Regions from separate parts of the Gracilibacillus sp. D59 genome, predicted to be linked through region 2. Evidence: riboswitches for the same ligand, from Rfam matches in the RefSeq annotation. Region 2 holds a riboswitch; each other region holds the start of a gene.

Evidence for each region. Region 2 has a riboswitch for thiamine pyrophosphate ahead of ACTWP4_RS15240 (ECF transporter S component). Riboswitches for the same ligand answer to the same signal wherever they lie in the genome.
Region 1: linked by a shared signal. The riboswitch ahead of tenA (thiaminase II) and the one ahead of ACTWP4_RS15240 (ECF transporter S component) in region 2 are both predicted to bind thiamine pyrophosphate.
Region 3: linked by a shared signal. The riboswitch ahead of thiW (energy coupling factor transporter S component ThiW) and the one ahead of ACTWP4_RS15240 (ECF transporter S component) in region 2 are both predicted to bind thiamine pyrophosphate.

What each region holds. Positions count from the first base shown of each region.
Region 1 covers NZ_JBQQCK010000003.1:255,285-261,310, forward strand. Annotated here, with positions in the region: gene ACTWP4_RS07440 (glycoside hydrolase family 43 protein) at 1-702, opposite strand, end outside; gene ACTWP4_RS07445 (DinB family protein) at 1,127-1,630, shown strand; TPP riboswitch at 1,694-1,791, shown strand; gene tenA (thiaminase II) at 1,920-2,603, shown strand; gene ACTWP4_RS07455 (acetylornithine deacetylase) at 2,603-3,874, shown strand; partial or broken gene ACTWP4_RS07460 (short chain dehydrogenase) at 4,016-4,180, shown strand; gene ACTWP4_RS07465 (ABC transporter ATP-binding protein) at 4,369-6,026, opposite strand, start outside.
Region 2 covers NZ_JBQQCK010000009.1:62,088-68,113, reverse strand. Annotated here, with positions in the region: gene ACTWP4_RS15255 (YkgJ family cysteine cluster protein) at 1-247, opposite strand, end outside; gene ACTWP4_RS15250 (energy-coupling factor transporter transmembrane component T family protein) at 445-1,239, opposite strand; gene ACTWP4_RS15245 (ABC transporter ATP-binding protein) at 1,223-2,683, opposite strand; gene ACTWP4_RS15240 (ECF transporter S component) at 2,690-3,280, opposite strand; TPP riboswitch at 3,436-3,542, opposite strand; lysine riboswitch at 3,693-3,875, shown strand; gene dapA (4-hydroxy-tetrahydrodipicolinate synthase) at 4,012-4,905, shown strand; gene ACTWP4_RS15230 (M20 family metallopeptidase) at 4,966-6,026, opposite strand, start outside.
Region 3 covers NZ_JBQQCK010000002.1:522,143-528,168, forward strand. Annotated here, with positions in the region: gene helD (RNA polymerase recycling motor HelD) at 1-589, shown strand, start outside; gene ACTWP4_RS05660 (aldo/keto reductase) at 822-1,661, shown strand; gene ACTWP4_RS05665 (indolepyruvate ferredoxin oxidoreductase subunit alpha) at 1,845-2,084, shown strand; gene thiW (energy coupling factor transporter S component ThiW) at 2,325-2,825, opposite strand; TPP riboswitch at 2,915-3,030, opposite strand; gene ACTWP4_RS05675 (ring-cleaving dioxygenase) at 3,153-4,130, shown strand; gene ACTWP4_RS05680 (HAD family hydrolase) at 4,223-5,086, shown strand; gene ACTWP4_RS05685 (L-rhamnose mutarotase) at 5,196-5,510, shown strand; gene ACTWP4_RS05690 (DeoR/GlpR family DNA-binding transcription regulator) at 5,587-6,026, shown strand, end outside.

The DNA.
Region 1 (6,026 bases), on a different contig from region 2:
AAGATCGTCATTCTTATTAGCAGTTAGTAGTCCCATGCAATAATCGACACCAGTGGCACTTCCTGAAAAGGTTATGAACACCTTTTCATTCTTGATTAAAACAGCTGGTCCTTCATTTACCCAAAATCCTTTTATCTCCCATGGAAGTTCAGGTTTTGATAACATGACTGGTTCTGTTTTTAATGTCCACGGATTTTCCATTTTTGCAATATATAGGTTTGAATGCCCTTTAATATCCAAGTCTTGTTGTGCCCATACGTAATACTGCTCATCATGATGGAAGAAGGTTGTCGCATCTAATGCGAACGTTGACATGCCAGTTTTTACTTCACCTTTTTCAATCCAAGTTCCCTCCATTGGATTTTTTGAGGCGTTTTCAAGAACATACATTCTATGATTGAACGTATCGTCATCAATATTTGTATCAGGTGCAGCAGCGAAATAGATATACCATTTACCATTGGCACGATGAATTTCAGGTGCCCAAATTAATTCGCTCAATGGACCGCTTTCATGTTTCCACCAAATAGCAATTTCTTCTGCATCATGTAAGTCATTTAGTGTTCTTGCTCTCCTAAGTACGATACGATCATATAAAGGGTGGGACCCTGTAAAATAGTAATAACCGTCCGAATGTTTATACACAAAAGGATCAGCACGTTGTAATACGATTGGATTCATTATGTCTTCTTTCATATGTATACACCTCTATTAACTATGTTTTTCTTACTTACATTAAGGAATATTACTACTTATACGTATAAGTGTCAAACAAAAATATTGAAAAAGTTATTTAATTCATATGATAGATTAAGAGAAAAATGATCGATGTTAGCTAGATGGAATTGTTGAAATAAAGGTTTTGTAAGCTTTTATCACTTGTTTTGCTTTTTTGGGGAATATAGTATGATAAGTTTTTTGTTTTAAATTTGTATGGATTCATTGAAAACGCTTTATAAAATATGTACGAACAAAAATTTGTGGGGTATGGGTGTATACTTGAATATAAGTGCAAGAATCATTTAAATCTTTAAAGTGAAATAGTTTTGGAATATTATGTTAACATAGATTTAATAGGTGTTTACTAGGGCTAGGCAACAATTAGTAACGAAAAAGGAGATTTTAAATGGAGAAAATTGAACAACTAATTCAAGAATTTGAACAGTTTAATGATTGGGTTCGATCTCTAACGAAAATAGAGGATGACCTTTTCTTTGAACCTATTAAAAAAGGAAAATGGTCTCCCGCTGAAATTATTAGTCATATTACTTATTGGGACCGTTACATGTTACAAGATTTAATACCAAAAATGACATCGGGAGCAAATGTCGAAAGTGCTGCATTTGACGTCATCAATCAACCAGCTTCTGAATATGCTTTATCTGGTGTTAAAAAGCAGCAACTATTAAAGGAACAAATCGACGCCAGGAGTCAATTAGTCAAAGTGTTAAAGGGAAAATCAGAGGAAGAATTTTTTGCTGCATATACGTTAAATGGGGAAGAGATAGACCGATATTCAGGTTATCCTCATTCACTCTTCAATTATATAAGTGCTTTTGTTTGGCATGATAACCACCATAAAGAGCAGATAGAAGCGTTTTTGAGCGACAAGAATGAAACAATACTATGACTAGCTTCGTTTGATTTTCCAAATATTAGCTAGTACACTAAAATATGAAACTAAATAATTCAATCATTCGACTAGGGGAGCATGTAGATGCTGAGAGAGGAATTCGACCCTTTGAACCTGATCTAGTTAAAACTAGCGTAGGGAAGTGGAATGGGTAGTCATATAGATTTTGATTAGTCTATATATTATTAGACCCATCTCCTTTCCTTGGTGATGGGTTTTTGTTATGTCATTGTTAGGAGTTACAATCATTTTTATTCGCAATTACAAAAAATAAGGAGAGTGCTAAATGAGTAGATTGTTTACAGAGCGTCTATGGAGAAGAGTGGAACCTATTTGGAATACGTATCTTGAACATCCGTTTGTTAAGGGATTGGGTGATGGTACATTAGAACAGGAGAAGTTCAAACATTGGTTAAAGCAAGACTATGTCTATCTGATTGATTATGCAAGACTTTTTGCAATAGGAAGTGCTAAAGCAGAAGACTTAGAGAAGATGACGACCTTTGCCAAGCTGTTACATGGCGTATTAGATGTGGAGATGGATTTACACCGTAAGTTTGCGGCAGAATTCGGTATATCTAAAGAAGAACTTGAGGCAACAGAACCGTCTGCGATTACAACAGCATACACGAGCTATATGTTGAACTTATCTCAGCGTGGAGGTGTGGAAAATGTCGTTGCATCAGTACTGGCATGTGAATGGAGCTACAATTTTATCGGGAAATCTCTAGCGAAATTACCAGGTGCCTTAGATGATGATAATTTTTATAGTAGCTGGGTGGAAATGTATAGTTCCAATGAGTTTACAGAATTAGCTGAAGAGACAAAACAGTTGATGAATCAGATTGCGGAAGGAAAGCAGGAACAAGAGTTAGCTAGACTTAAGGAAATTGTGGTGAGGACTAGTCAGCTTGAATATATGTTTTGGGATATGGTCGAAAATAAAGAAGATTGGCCGGTGAATATATGATGAATGATCCTGAAATAACCCATTTAGCAAATCTTGTAGAGGAACGAAAAGACGAATTAAAGCAAATTCTATCTGATCTTATAAGTTTTCCAACAGTGAGTCCGCCTGCTAGAAATACGTCTGAAATTCAGGCGTATATAGCTGAGTATTTAGAAGGATTAGACTTTCAAACCGAACGTTGGGATGTATTTCCGAATGATCCTAACCTTGTCGGTATTAAGAAAGGGATGCAATCTGAATCATACAATAGTCTGATCATTAACGGGCATATTGATGTGGCTGAGGTTGGTGATGATTCCAGTTGGACAGTACCTCCTTTTTCTCTCACTGAAAAAGCTGGATTTCTGTATGGTCGTGGTGTCTCCGATATGAAGGGAGCCATTGCTTGTACTCTATTCGCAGTAAAGCTGTTACATGAAGAAGGGATAAACTTAAAAGGTGATTTACAGATCCAGACGGTAATCGGTGAGGAAGTTGGTGAGGCAGGTACACTTTCTTGTATTGAAAAAGGATATAATGCTGATTTTGCACTAGTTGTTGATGGTAGTAATCGCGAAATCCATGGTCAAGGTGGTGTGATTACGGGATGGATAACGGTTAAAAGTAAACAAGTTTATCATGATGCAATGCGTGCTGAATTAAATGACACAGGTAAAGGTGCTAGTGCAATCGAAAAAATGACCAAAATTATCGATAGCTTGCGTGCGTTGGAACAGGAGTGGGCGGAAACCAAACAGTATCCAGGATTTAAAAAAGGTACGACTACCATTAATCCGGCGGTCATTGAAGGTGGACGCCACCCGGCATTTGTAGCGGATCAATGTCGTCTTTGGATTACAGTTCATTTTTATCCTGGTGAAGATTATCAAGAGGTTGCAGAAGAAATAGAGTCGTACCTGACACAATCTGTTGAAAACGATCCGTGGTTTCAAGACAATCCACTTCTTTTTGAATGGGGCGGGAAATCCATGATAGTGGACCGAGGTGAAGTTTTTCCATCTGCTAAGATAGATCCAGAGCATCCAGCTATGAAGCTTCTGCAACAATCACACTTCACTGTCGAACAGGAAACAACTACTATTGGTATGTCGAAAACGGTGACAGATGCGGGTTGGTTCGGTGATGCTGGAATTCCGACGGCTATTTACGGCCCAGGAAAATTAAATGAAGCACATTCTGTTGATGAAAAAATAGAATGGGATGAATTAATTACGTTTACGAAGACATTGCTAACGTTTATTTCATCTTGGTGTAATGCAAAGAAACAGTAGGATACTAGAGGTATCAACCCATCTGGGGTGGTACCTTTTTTGGTAATGTAGCGACTGATAATGGAATAATTTGGTATCTTATCACAGTCACAACAGGGAGCATCACACTTTTGAGATTAAAGTGAGCTTAAACCTGAACTAAATGAAATAGCGATAAATAGTAAACTGAAGGGTCAAGTCAAACTAGTATTAATTGGACAACATTACATAAATGAAGGCGGAAATTTTACCTTAACGACCGGCATTATGATGGATGACCCTATTTTAAATAGTAGTTCAGCAGCGATGGCTAATGGTGCGGTTGCTAGTTAAAATGTTGAGATATATCCTGAATTCTTAAGAACAGCTTTAAGTAATTTACCTCAAAGAACAGAACACCTTGTAGTAAATCAATAGCATGTGAATTTTTGTAAGTAACGGGAAGTTATCTTCAAGAAGAAAATGCATGAAAAAATCGACTCCCTTTAAAAAAGAGCCGATTATTTATTTATATTTTATACTTGTAGTTCAAATTGTTTGGAGTATAAGTTTGCATACACTCCACTCTGAGCAAGCAATGTATCATGGGTTCCTTCTTCTACAATCCCTTCTTCTGTTAAAACGATAATTCGTTCCGCCTTACGAATAGTGGAAAGTCGGTGAGCTATCACAATAGTTGTACGCCCCTTTGCTAGTAATTCCAGTGATTCCTTTACAATGCTTTCACTTTCGTTATCAAGTGCGCTTGTTGCTTCATCTAATATCAGAACAGGAGGGTTTTTTAAGAATACACTAGCGATACTAAGTCGTTGTTTTTGACCACCAGACAGTTTTACGCCTCGTTGTCCAATCTCAGAATGGTATCCATTTGGCAGGCGCATGATGAAGTCGTGGGCATTTGCATGCTTGGCAGCAGTAATAATTTCATCTTCGCTAGCTTCTGGATTACCATAACGAATATTTTCCATAACAGTATCAGCAAAAAGGTAAACATCCTGTTGTACCACACCAATGTTTTTCCTTAAAGATTGCAATTCAACATCACGGACGTTTATTCCATCAAGTAACACTTCCCCATCATTCACATCATAAAAGCGGGGGATTAGCGAGCATAACGTCGTTTTCCCAACTCCAGATGCACCAACCAATGCAACGAACTCCCCGGGTTTAATATGAAGGGATAGGTTTTCCAAGACATCATTTATATGGTTATCGTACCGAAAAACAACTCGCTTGAACTCAATGTTACCATGTACCTTTGACATGGTTATGGCATTTGGCTTGCTTTCGATCGAAGGCTTCACTTTCATTATTTCCATAAAACGTAGAAAGCCAGTAATCCCTTCCTGAAGCTGTGTACTCATATGTGCCAACTTTTGAATTGGTTCAACCAAGAAGTTGATATACAGTAAAAAAGTAATCAAATCTGCTAAGTCTAATTGTTCGTTTACGATATTGACACTACCATAGACGATTATCGTAATGGTTATTAACTGGATAATCGTTTGAAAACTATTAAAAAATAATGCCTCAGCTTTATATGTTTTCTTTCGACTATCAAGGAAACGGTTATTTTCTCGATTGAATTTATTTACTTCTATATGCTCATTTGCAAACGATTTTACTACCCGAATTCCATCCAGACTGTCCTCTACTTGTGCGTTTACATCTGCAATTCGCTCTTTGTTTGTTTTTAGAGCCTTAAACAACATTTTATTAAAATACAAGGAGAAGACACCTAAGATCGGTAAAAAACAAAATACAGCAATGGTTAACTGAGCATTAATGGTGAACAAAATAACAAATGCACCGATAAACTGAACCAAGTATCTAATGTAGTCTTCTGGACCATGATGATACAATTCGGAAAGTTGTAACAGATCGTTTGTTATTCTAGACATGAGCTGACCTGTTTTTTCTTTATCATAAAAACTAAAAGAAAGCTTTTGCATATGTGCAAATAGCTCACTTCGCAAATCACTTTCCATACGTGCACCAACTTCATGACCCTTGTAGTCCACAAAGTAAGTACCGATATTTTGAATCATGACTATGACAATCATTAGCGCTCCAATCCAATACACTTCATTTAAGGCAGTAGACAAGTCTCTTTCCAGAATATCTTTTGTAATATACCGAACGAGTAAGGGAAACACCAAAGTCAATGCAGATA
Region 2 (6,026 bases):
AGCAACAAAACGCACAGCCCATGCGACAAGTCGGCTCCATTTCTACGGCATTTTCCATTTGATTGATTTCTTTTGATACTGCTTCAAGCAGAAGTCGAAAACTTTTGACTAATTTTTGATCAGTGGAAAGATTGCTATCTATTAATTGCTCAACGATGTGATAAAAAGCATCTTCATTAATTTGATATTTCTCATTTAATTCCTTGCATTTTTTAATAATTTCTTCATGTGTTAAATAACCAGTCATGTTTGATTCTCCTAGCAGTTTACATTTATTAGATTAGTATAACAGATATTTGAATAGACTAGGTTAATTATCGTTTTCCAAATTAAAGAAGATGCGGTCCAACTCCTGACTTGTTATATGAATCGTTCTTGAAATTTTTTCTTTTAAGTTGTTGATCGGTTTGGTCGTTACATAGGTTTATCCCTTAAGTATATAGCTTACCGTACATTTTCAATAGGAAAAACTATGAATTGTTCACTGCAAATATAGGAAAGAAATAACCAAGCCGCTAAAAGAATAGAAAAAAGAATATCTTTATTCGTGTATTTTAACTGATAATAATAGGTTCTTTGACTATCTTTTGAAAACTTTTTGGCTTCCATAGCTACAGCGATTCGGTGCGCTCGTCGAATACTTTGAGCTAATAATGGAATCGCATATAATTTTATTTTTTCGTACCATCCTTTTATCCCTTTGGAATATTGGACAGCTCTCACTTTTAATGCTTGTTGTAATGTTTGAAACTCTTCAACAATGATCGGCAACATCCTTATGGCCGCCATAAAGCTGTAAGCATACTTCGGTTTTAATCTTAATTGTTGCATAGTTGAATAGAATAAATAAACCGGTCTAGTCGTTAAAGCAAATATTAAACTTAAGATACCAAAGACACAACTCCTAAGCCCTAAGTGAATACCGCGATAAAAACTCTCTTCTGTTATATGGATTAAGCCTAATTTAAACCAGGTAGTTTCCCCTTCACCAAAAAAGATCATAGTTGTAGAAGATGAAAGAAAAATAATCAATAATGGAATAGCTAACAACCCGATTACTTTCCAGGTATGTCCGGTACCAAAAAGATATAGTAGAAGAGCACCAATAATCATATATAACAAAAAATTGGGATTGTGCACAAATAGCATACCAATAAACAATGCGGTCAATATCAATAATTTAAAACTGGGATTTATCCGATGCAACCATGTAGATTGGTAATTAATACTGATTGACATACATATCATCCTTCAACGTATTTTCGAACTGTTTGGAAAGATCAATGATATCTGTGATTTTTCCATCTTTTATTCGCCATTCCTTGGTAGCGTATAGTTCTACTATTTCAGTCTGATGAGTAACCATCACAATGGTGACACCATTTTTCCTGCATTCTTCGAAAAGTTCGAGCATTTGGAAGGTATTTTTAGCATCCTGTCCAAAGGTCGGTTCATCTAATAACAGAATATCAACATCTGCTATTGTTGCAGTTGCTACACTTAAACGTTTCTTTTGACCAATAGATAATTGATATGGATGATGGTCTTTAACATGATACAAATTATATTTGGTCAAATGTGCTTCTATTCTGTTTGCGAACTGTTTTTGTGGCACATTGCTATGCTTTAATGAATGCTCAAGTTCTTCGTAGACACTGTTTTTCACAAATTGCAGTTCAGGGTTTTGAAAAACATACCCCATTTTTCGGTAATCGCATGTTCTTATATCCTCCGCTATAAAATAACTAATCTCTCCTGATGTTTTAATTAATTGCATCATTGCCAGCATAAGCGTGCTTTTACCAGAACCATTTTCACCGGTTATTGTTATCCAATCTCCTCGGTTAATTACCGCATTTTCGACATGCATTTTTAAATGTTTCTGATAATAACCGGAAAAAGATTGCATGGTTACAAGTGGTTGATAACTATGTTCATTATGCGACTGTTCTGGTAATTGACTTGCATAATCATCCCAAATATGGGGATACCATATCCCATATTGATAGAGTTTACTGCGGAATTGATTAAAAATATCGTTTGGCTCACCGTCGGCCACTATAGAACCAGTGTCATCCAAGATGATAACTCGATCAACTAATGATAATACATGATCAATTTTGTGTTCTACAATCACCACTGTCTTATCCTCTGAGACATTCTTCAAGGTGTCCCAAACTTGTTTAGTACCAACTTGGTCTAGCATAGCGGTTGGTTCATCTAAAAAAAGCACTTCAGGTTCTAATGCTAAGACAGATGCTATCGCAAGACGTTGTTTCATTCCACCAGATAATTGTTGGATCGAAACGTGATAATCATCTAATTGTAATCCAACCTGGGTTAGGTATTGGCAAATTAAATCATCCATGTCTTGTCTTGGAGTATTTCGGTTTTCCAATACAAACGCAATTTCTTCATCTACATATGGCATACAAAATTGAGCATCTGGGTCTTGAAAAACCATGCCGTACGATTCTGATATTTGTTGTTTATCTGCTTTTAAAGGCATTTCAATAACGTCTGGTATTAAGCCGGCCATGATTTGGAGTAATGTAGACTTCCCAGAACCTGAAGGACCGACAAGTAATACTTTCTCCCCTTTATTAATGGATAATGAAAAATCTTTAAATAATAAAGATGCCGCGCTTGGATATTTTGCTCGCATATTTTTAATTTCTAACATCTCAGTTTACCCCATCTCATCGTCCAACTTTTTGTAATCGTCCTTTGAAATGGGACGAATAGCTTTCGTAACACCTGTTTTGTCCAATGCTTCTACTAAATAGTAGGCAAACACACCGGTGATCAATATCGATCCTATTAATCTGGCAACAATCAATAATGTAAGATTCCAAACGGCTAATGAATCGATATAACCATAAAACACATCTAAAATGAGTGAACCTATTGTTGCTCCCACTGCTGCCAAACAGGTAACATATAAACGATAACTTTTGTATCGATACATTGCAAAAATCAGTTCACAGCCTAACCCTTGTACAAGGCCATATAACAGTAAAGATATTCCCCACTGTCCACCAAATAAAAATTCACCCTGGGCAGCAGCAAGTTCTGCCAATAAAGCAACCCCTGGCTTACGAATGATAAGGAAAGCTACTGTAGCTGCCATAAACCACATACCATAAATTAATTGGTCTAGGTGTAAGCCAAACACTCCAATTAAGCTGTATAATGGACCCCAAAGTTTGTAAATAACACTAAAAATAAAGGCAATGACAATCGTTACTAAAATATCTGTTAATGTTAAAGATTTTTTCATTAAACACATCTCCTTTTTGTAATAAGTATTGATCTAGGCTTACGCCTTCTACGTTCCCTTTAATTGTGCCAAGCCCCCTTCAAACACAAAAAACCACTATCCATACAAACGTAGAGATAGTGGCTATACTTATCCATATAAAAGGATTGCAATATATTAGATACTAGCCACTTCCCTACGCTGGTGTTAACCAGATCAGGTTCTAAGGGTCTTAAAGTATTACTTTAATCTCAGTCTTTAAAAGACACCCCTAGTGGAATGTGTTGATAATATTTAATTCGATTACATCATATCAAATTTTTCCATATTGTCAAGAAATTTTTTAATAAATCGGATTGCACTAATCGATATTTTTTGATATAGTTGGTTACAACGTAAAACAATTAAATATTTTGCTTCAATTTTTTATTGAAGTGAGAATAGAGGTGCAAAAACCATTAGTACATAGTTGGAGGCTGATGTCGCCAGAGAAAGCTATGGAAAGGGGAATTTGCCGAAGTAATCTAAGTATACATCAACTTAAATTACTGGTCCTTCATTGAATAAATGCAGGGCTGTCATATAGTGACGAACTATATGGAGGGCTATCTCACGCATCGAATCCAGTGTAAAACCAGATGCAACAATGAGACCCTCATTGTTGCATCTTTTTTATTAACATTGGTGATGAGATACCCTCTATTCAATGGAAATAGTCAAATTGTTTTAAATCTTTGAATAGAGGTGGATGTATCATGAACTTTGGACGTGTATTAACAGCAATGGTTACTCCTTTTGATCCAAATGGAGAAATTGATTACGGAAAAACAGAGCGCTTAATTAACTACTTAATTCAAAATGGAACAGATGCATTAGTTGTTACAGGAACGACTGGTGAATCTCCGACACTATCAAAAGAAGAAAAAATATCTTTGATAAAATACGCCGTTAAAACAGTTAATGGCCGGGTGCCAGTTATTGCTGGGACCGGGTCAAACAATACGCGCGAATCTATCGAGATGACGAAAAAAGCGGAAACGATCGGTGTAGATGGCATCATGCTTGTAGCACCTTATTACAATAAACCATCACAAGAAGGTTTATACCAACACTTTAAAGTGATTGCGGAATCTACTACTCTACCTGTGATGTTGTATAATATTCCAGGAAGAACGAGTATTAATGTTAATCCTGAAACCATTATTGAACTTTCCAAAATTGACAATATCGTGTCCGTAAAAGAAGCTAGCGGTAATCTCGATGTGATGACCAAAATTATTCGAGAAACAGATCAGGACTTTTCATTATATAGTGGAGATGATAACTTAACACTTCCAGCTGTTGCTATTGGGGCAAATGGAATTGTTTCTGTTTCTTCACATATTGTTGGAAACGAAATGAACGATATGATTGCTGCTTGTCAAAACGGGGATATGTTGCGGGCACAGGAATTACATCATTTCTTGCTACCGATTATGCAATCTATGTTTATGGCACCAAGTCCAACACCGATAAAAGCAGCATTAAGCATAAACGGAATCGATGTTGGAGGAGTTCGTTTACCGTTAGTACCTTTAAATGATGAAGAGATGCAATTATTAAGACATCAGCTACATTTTCTACAAGAAAATTATGATGCAGGTTAATTTAAAACGCAATTCACTTTTATAAGTGAATTGCGTTTTTTCGTATCTAAACAAATTCGCCTATGATTTTGCTAATTCATCGATGACATGTGCTAGAAGAAGTGTTCGCGGGATGAAGGATTCTAATTCGAGATATTCGCTTTCTCGATGGGCTCTTCCTCCTACCGGTCCTAGACCATCTACGGTTGGTATACCTAATGCAGAGGTAAATGAAGCATCAGATCCGCCACCAGTTTCCGTATCTTTAATAAAAATATCTAGTTCGTCTCCAACTCGTTTAATAATACGTAACAATTTTTCTGTTTGTTCCGTTTTTTCCATTGGCGGGCGATTGATATCCCCTTCCATGTTGACTTTGGTCCCGTCTACTTCGGTACTGGCCATAATTGTAGCGATTTGTTCCTTTATTTCTTCTGCTTGCTCTTGTGTTCGGAAGCGTACATCGACTTGAGCTGTTGCATGATCAGAAACTGTATTCACTGAAGTTCCACCTTCAATTAAGCCTACATTGACATGAATGCCCTCTTCCTCATCGGTAATATCATACAATTGTATAATTTTATACGCTAACTCTTCAATCGCACTTCTTCCTTTTTCAGGTTCGATACCTGAATGAGCTGCTTTCCCGATTACTTCCAATGTGTAAAGACCTTTACCTCTTCTCGCTGAGACGATCGCACCGTTTTTGCGGGCTGGTTCCATTACTAATGCAAATTTTTTATTCCGGGCATGTTTTTCGATTAGCTCTCTAGAGGTTTGAGAACCTATTTCTTCATCGCTCGTTAATAATATTTCCACCTGTCCAACAGACTCTTTCTCACTTTCTAGCAATGCGTTAATCGCATAATATACAGAAACAAGACTTGCTTTCATGTCGATGACACCTGGACCATATGCTCGATTCCCTTTTATACTAAAAGGTCTTTCCTTAGCTGTTCCCTTTTCAAACACGGTATCCATGTGTGTAAGAATCAAAATAGTTGGTTTAGATGGATCCACATTCTTTTTTCGAACAATCAAGTGATTGCCTGATTCCTCTTGTTTCACTTCCTCCACTTCAAAATCAATGTCTTGATAATATTGTTTCATGACGGCTCCAATTTTATCGACACCTTCTTTGT
Region 3 (6,026 bases), on a different contig from region 2:
GTTATCAGAGAAGTGGCAGGAAAAGCATGAAAGAATCGTGTTAACGCGAAGCTATCGTTCGACAGCTCCGATCGTAGAATTCACTAAATCATTTATGCCAAATGGTGATTTAATTGAGCCATTCGAGCGTGATGGGGAGACCCCAATTGTGATGGAAGTGGAGCAACAGAATATTTTGATTGAAAAAATATTGGATCAAATAAATGAATACGAAGAAGAAGGTCATGAAACGATTGCATTAATCGGAAAAACGATGCAAGAGTGTGAAGACATATATAAGAGATTAAAAAATCGTATCGACATTGACTTAATGACACAGGAAGCACACATTTTTGAAAAAGGTATTGTAGTGATTCCGGCATATCTTGCCAAAGGAATTGAATTCGATGCGGTTATCATAGCAGATGCATCCAATGAAAATTTCCAAGATGAATTGGAACGAAACTTATTCTATACAGCATGTACAAGGGCGATGCACCAACTAGCACTATTTACAATCGGTAAACCAACTCATTTTATTAAAACTATACCGAAACAACAATATCGTCATTACAAAGTCCATCAAATCTGGGACAAAGGTACAGGGTGAAACGGGAGCACTAAGCATATTTCACGAGGTAAGAGTATATGACGGACTTGTCTTGTTCCGAGTGCTCAGAAACTAGGCGACTTCACGAATCGAACTACGATAAGTCATCATTCTCAGTTGATTCTGAAGTCGCTACGTTTCTTAGTGGCCACTTTTTTATGAGCACAATATTTTTCATTTATGGTGGATTGTGGCAAGATAGTATAGACAATGAACAAAGGAGGAATTTGAGATGGTTAATAGTTTGCAATCAACTACTACGCTACATAATGGTGTGAAAATGCCATGGTTTGGTCTAGGTGTATTCTTGGTGGAAGAAGGAGAAGAAGTTTACAATTCCGTTAAGTGGGCACTGGAACACGGCTACAAAAGCATAGATACAGCAGCCGTTTATGGTAATGAAGAAGGTGTAGGGAAAGCAATCAAAGATTCTGGTATTCCTCGTGAAGAATTATTCATTACCTCTAAGCTTTGGAATGGAGATCAGGGCTACGAGGAAACGATCCAAGCATTAGAAACAAGCTTGAATAAATTGGGTCTAGAATATTTAGATTTGTATTTAATTCATTGGCCTGTTCCAGAACTAAACAAATATAAAGAGTCATGGAAGGCAATGGAGAAGTTATATAACGACGGGAAAATCCGTGCAATTGGTGTAAGTAATTTTAAAGAGCATCACTTAGAAGATTTAATCAATAATTCACAAGTTGTACCAATGGTAAACCAAGTTGAATATCACCCTCATCTACAACAACGAAGTTTGCATGAGTTCTGCAAAAATCATAATATTCAGCTAGAAGCATGGTCTCCACTGAAACAAGGGAAAATTTTGGATGATCCAACATTAACCGATATTGCAAAACATCATGGTAAATCGACAGCACAAGTTATTTTACGTTGGGATTTACAACAAGAGGTTGTGACCATTCCTAAATCAGTGAAACAGCATCGTATTCATGATAATGCAGATATTTTTGACTTTGAATTATCCGAAGAGGAAATGAAGTTAATTCACGATATGAATAAAGATGAACGTGTTGGTCCAGATCCAGACACATTTAATAAACGATAATAGCAATAGCTAAGATTAACAAGAACCCGTTTCGAAATGAATCGGGTTCTTAATTTTATTTAGTAAGAAGAGGCCACAATTTCTTCCTCTCCAATGTTATAAATTTCTTTAAAACACTTGCAATTCTAGTCGAACATGCTTTATCTTAAATAATAGATTGTTAAACATCTAGGAGGATGCAAGATGGCATTTGTAATAACAGAACCATGTGAAACAGAAAAATCTGGCGAATGCACAACAGTGTGTCCAGTAGACTGTATTGTCGAAGGGCCAGATCAATTTTATATAGATCCAGATATTTGTATCGATTGTGGAGCATGTAAATCAGTTTGCCCAGTAGATGCAATTGAAGAGGAGTATGATCTTACTCCAGAACAAGAAGTATATTTAGAAAAAGCAGAAGCCTTTTTTGCAAAGGATTAAAACGAAAGCGACCATCTCCTATATGGTCGCTTTTATAGAAAAGTCTTGAATCTAGATAAAACGACAAAAGTAACAAGAGCAAGCAAAGATTTGTAGAATAAACAGAGATAAACGACAAAAGTAACAAGAATAAGCAAAGATTTGTCACATAAACCAAGATAAACACCAAATCTAGCGAAGGAATGCTATGATTTGGTGTTTATTACGGTGCTAATTCCTTAAAAAGTCCCGCAGATGGCTTTATTTACTGGAAACTGGTTGTTGCATCAAAGAAGTATGTTTCACTTTGGATAAAATCAAGAGCCCAATGATAGCTCCTGTTACACTACTAACTAGAAAACCTGGTAAAAATGCTAAAGCACCTACAGAAGTTCCCATAACAATTTTGGCAAAAGGAACGGATAGTAAAGCACCTAGCACACCGGTGCCAATAATTTCCCCGACTCCAGCCAAAGTCGTTTTTTTCGTCCATCGATACATATAACCTGCAAGTAACGCCCCTATCATGCCACCTGGAAATGCAAGCAATGTTCCTATGCCTAATAAATTACGTAAAAGTCCAATAGTAAAAGCAATGATAACAGCAGGAACAGGCCCCAGAGTAACAGCTGCCATCACATTAACTGCGTGTTGCACTGGATATGCTTTGGCTATACCGGTCGGGAACCATAGAAATTGTGAACCTAATGTACCAATCGCAATAAAAACGGCCATCGTTGTTAATAATAAAGTACGATTCATGCAAACTTCCTCCTTTGTAAAATAGAAAGTGCATCACTATCCTAAAAAATAAAAAGCCAGATTCCGAATAAGAACCTGGCTATACCATGCAAATAGTTTAGCTACTTCCCTCCGCTGGTACAAACCAGATCAGGTTCTCAGGGTTAAAAAGCTTCAACGTGCTTTTTTCTCAGCCCATACTAAAAAGGCACCCCTAGTAGTGATAACACTTATGTAATTATAAAAAATTGTAACAAAAACCCTCCGTTTGTCAAGATGTTATTACTTTGAAATCAAGATAACAAAGGGGTTATAATAGAATGAACAATATCTTCAAGGAGGCAACTCATGGAACTTAAAGGAATACATCACGTATCAGCAATTACAGCAAATGCTAAAGATAATTATCAATTTTATACGAATATTTTAGGAATGCGGTTAGTTAAAAAATCTGTGAATCAAGATGATCCGAGTATGTATCATTTATTTTATGCAGATGAAATCGGACGACCTGGAACAGATTTAACCTTTTTTGAAATAACAAATGCAGGGCATACATATTCTGGAAATAACAGTATTTCTTATACCTCTTTACGTGTTGCGAGTGATGAGGCGTTAATCTATTGGGAAAAGCGCTTTGATGAATATGATGTTGTCCATGACGGAATTGGAGAAAAATTTGGCCGAAAAGTATTGCCTTTTCAAGATCATGAAGGACAACGTCTTGTTTTAGTATCGGATGAAAATAACAAGGGTGTGGAAGCCGGGGTTCCATGGGAGAAAAGCCCGGTTCCAACGCAATACGGTATAACCGGTTTAGGACCAGTTCGACTAACAGTTCCGGAATTAGCACCAACAGAAAGGATTTTAACAGAAGTTCTTGGCTTTCGTTATGCTGGTTCTTACCTTAACCCAGCAGGAGAAAACGATATGCAAGTTTTTGAAATGGCCGAAGGTGGTACAGGTGCAGAGGTGCATATCGAAGTTCGCCCAGAATTGCAAAAAGAGCGTCCTGGAAGAGGTAGTGTCCACCATGTTGCTTTTCGAGTAGCAGATTATCAAGAGCTTGAAAAATGGCGTGAGAGAATTACCAAAGAAAGACTACCTAACTCAGGACTTGTCGATCGGTACTATTTTCAATCGCTATACTTTCGAGAACCTAATGGCATTTTATTTGAACTAGCAACGGATGGGCCAGGGTTTGACACAGACGAAAATATCGAACAACTAGGAGAAACGATCGCTCTTCCTCCCTTTCTAGAAAATAAACGAAATAAAATCGAAGCCAATCTCAATCCTCTAGAAACAGGGAAGCATGACAAATGATTCTAAGCTCACTCATCGATATAAGTCGATGGTGAGCTTATATTTCTTATGCTATACTAGGTAACGGCTAGTTTACAAGGGGGATTGCAACAATGACATTTTCACCAAAAGCAATTTGCTTAGATATGGATGGCACATTGCTGAATAACCATAATCAATTAACTGAAAATACGCTCGATATCATTCAGGATATAAGAAAAAAAGGAATTCGAGTGTTTATCGTAACAGGCCGTTCTTATAACGAAATATTTGATTCGGCACCAGATAATTTAGAATTAGATGGATTTGTTACAGCAAATGGTATGATTACATATGTTGAAGGCGAAAAGGTATTAGAACACACTTTATCCACAGATCTTGTGGATAAAGTGATACAATCTGCAAGGGCACATCAAATTTATTATGAAGTTCACCCTAATGATGGGGAGCGACTCTCGCTAACAGAGGATCGAAGTTATATGGAGTCCATGATCAGTGGTGAGAAGCCAGATGAAGTAGGAATCAATGAATGGCTGGAACGACAAGCAGCGATTCAACATGAAATTTGTTGGAAAGAAACGTTACCGAACCAAAAGTATGCGAAAATGTTCTGCTTCTCTAACGATCATGGCAAAATGCAAGCATGGATCGAAGAACTGGAAAATATGAAAAAAGAAACTGATTTTACCACCTCTTCATCTTCTCATCATAACGTGGAAGTGATGGTAGAAGGAGTTAATAAAGCAACTGGAATTGAAGTGTTGCTGAAACATTATCAGATTAATCCAGCAGACACTATGGCAATCGGGGATAGTAATAACGACATTCCGATGATGAAATATGTAGGTTACCCTGTGGGTATGTTCAATGCTACGGATCAAATTAAATCATTAGTAAAGGAAATCACAGAGTTTACGAATGACAATCAAGGTGTTTATTACTATTTAGAGAACTACTTTCAGCACAAGCGATCATAAGCTTGTGTTTTTGTTCATATTTGTTTTGTTCTGTGATACAATGGAAACAAACAAAAGTAAAAACAAAACAATAAAATGAATACGTTTACAATGATGAGGAGGAAATTGGATGGCACGTTATATGTTTATTATGGAATGTAAGGAAGGGTCGCAAGAAGAATATAAGAAAAGACATCAGGCAGTACACCCGGAATTATTGGCAGCACTAAAAGAAGTAGGCATTAGCAACTATAGTATTTTCATGGATGGCACCAAACTTTATGCATATATGGAAGTGGATGATTATCATCGTGCAATGAAAGAATTGGAAAGCAATCCAGCTAACCGAAAATGGCAGGAATTTATGAGCGATATTCTAGCAATGGATGAAAAAGGTGACCCGAAAATGTATTTAATAGATCAAGAAGTCTTTCATCTTGACTAAACTGTTGAAATTTAGAGTAGACTTCCCTATAGTCAATAGTAGACAGTTTTGTAGAATGAGAAGGTAGGAGAATCAAATGTTAGTTGCAGAGAGACATCAGCGAATTGTAGAAGTCGTTAATGAGAAGAAAAGTATTAGAGTTTCTGAGCTCGCGAACCTTTTTTCAGTGACTGATGAAACCATTCGTCGAGACTTAGAAAAACTAGAAAAGGAAAAAAAATTAGCCAGAAGTCATGGAGGCGCTGTCAGTATAGCTTCCTCTCAGGATGGACCGGAAATACCTTTCCAAGAACGAGAAGTAATGTATGTAGACGAAAAAAAAGAAATTGCCCGGGAAGTTGTTAAACATATTGTTGAAACGGATAAAATCTTATTAGATGCTAGTACAACAGCCTGGTATGTTGCAAAGAACTTGCCAAATATACCTGTTACCGTTTTGACGAATTCTGTAAATGTCGTGCTAGAATTAAGTAAAAAGAATCAAATTACGGTGATTTCAACTGGTGGTACCTTGCT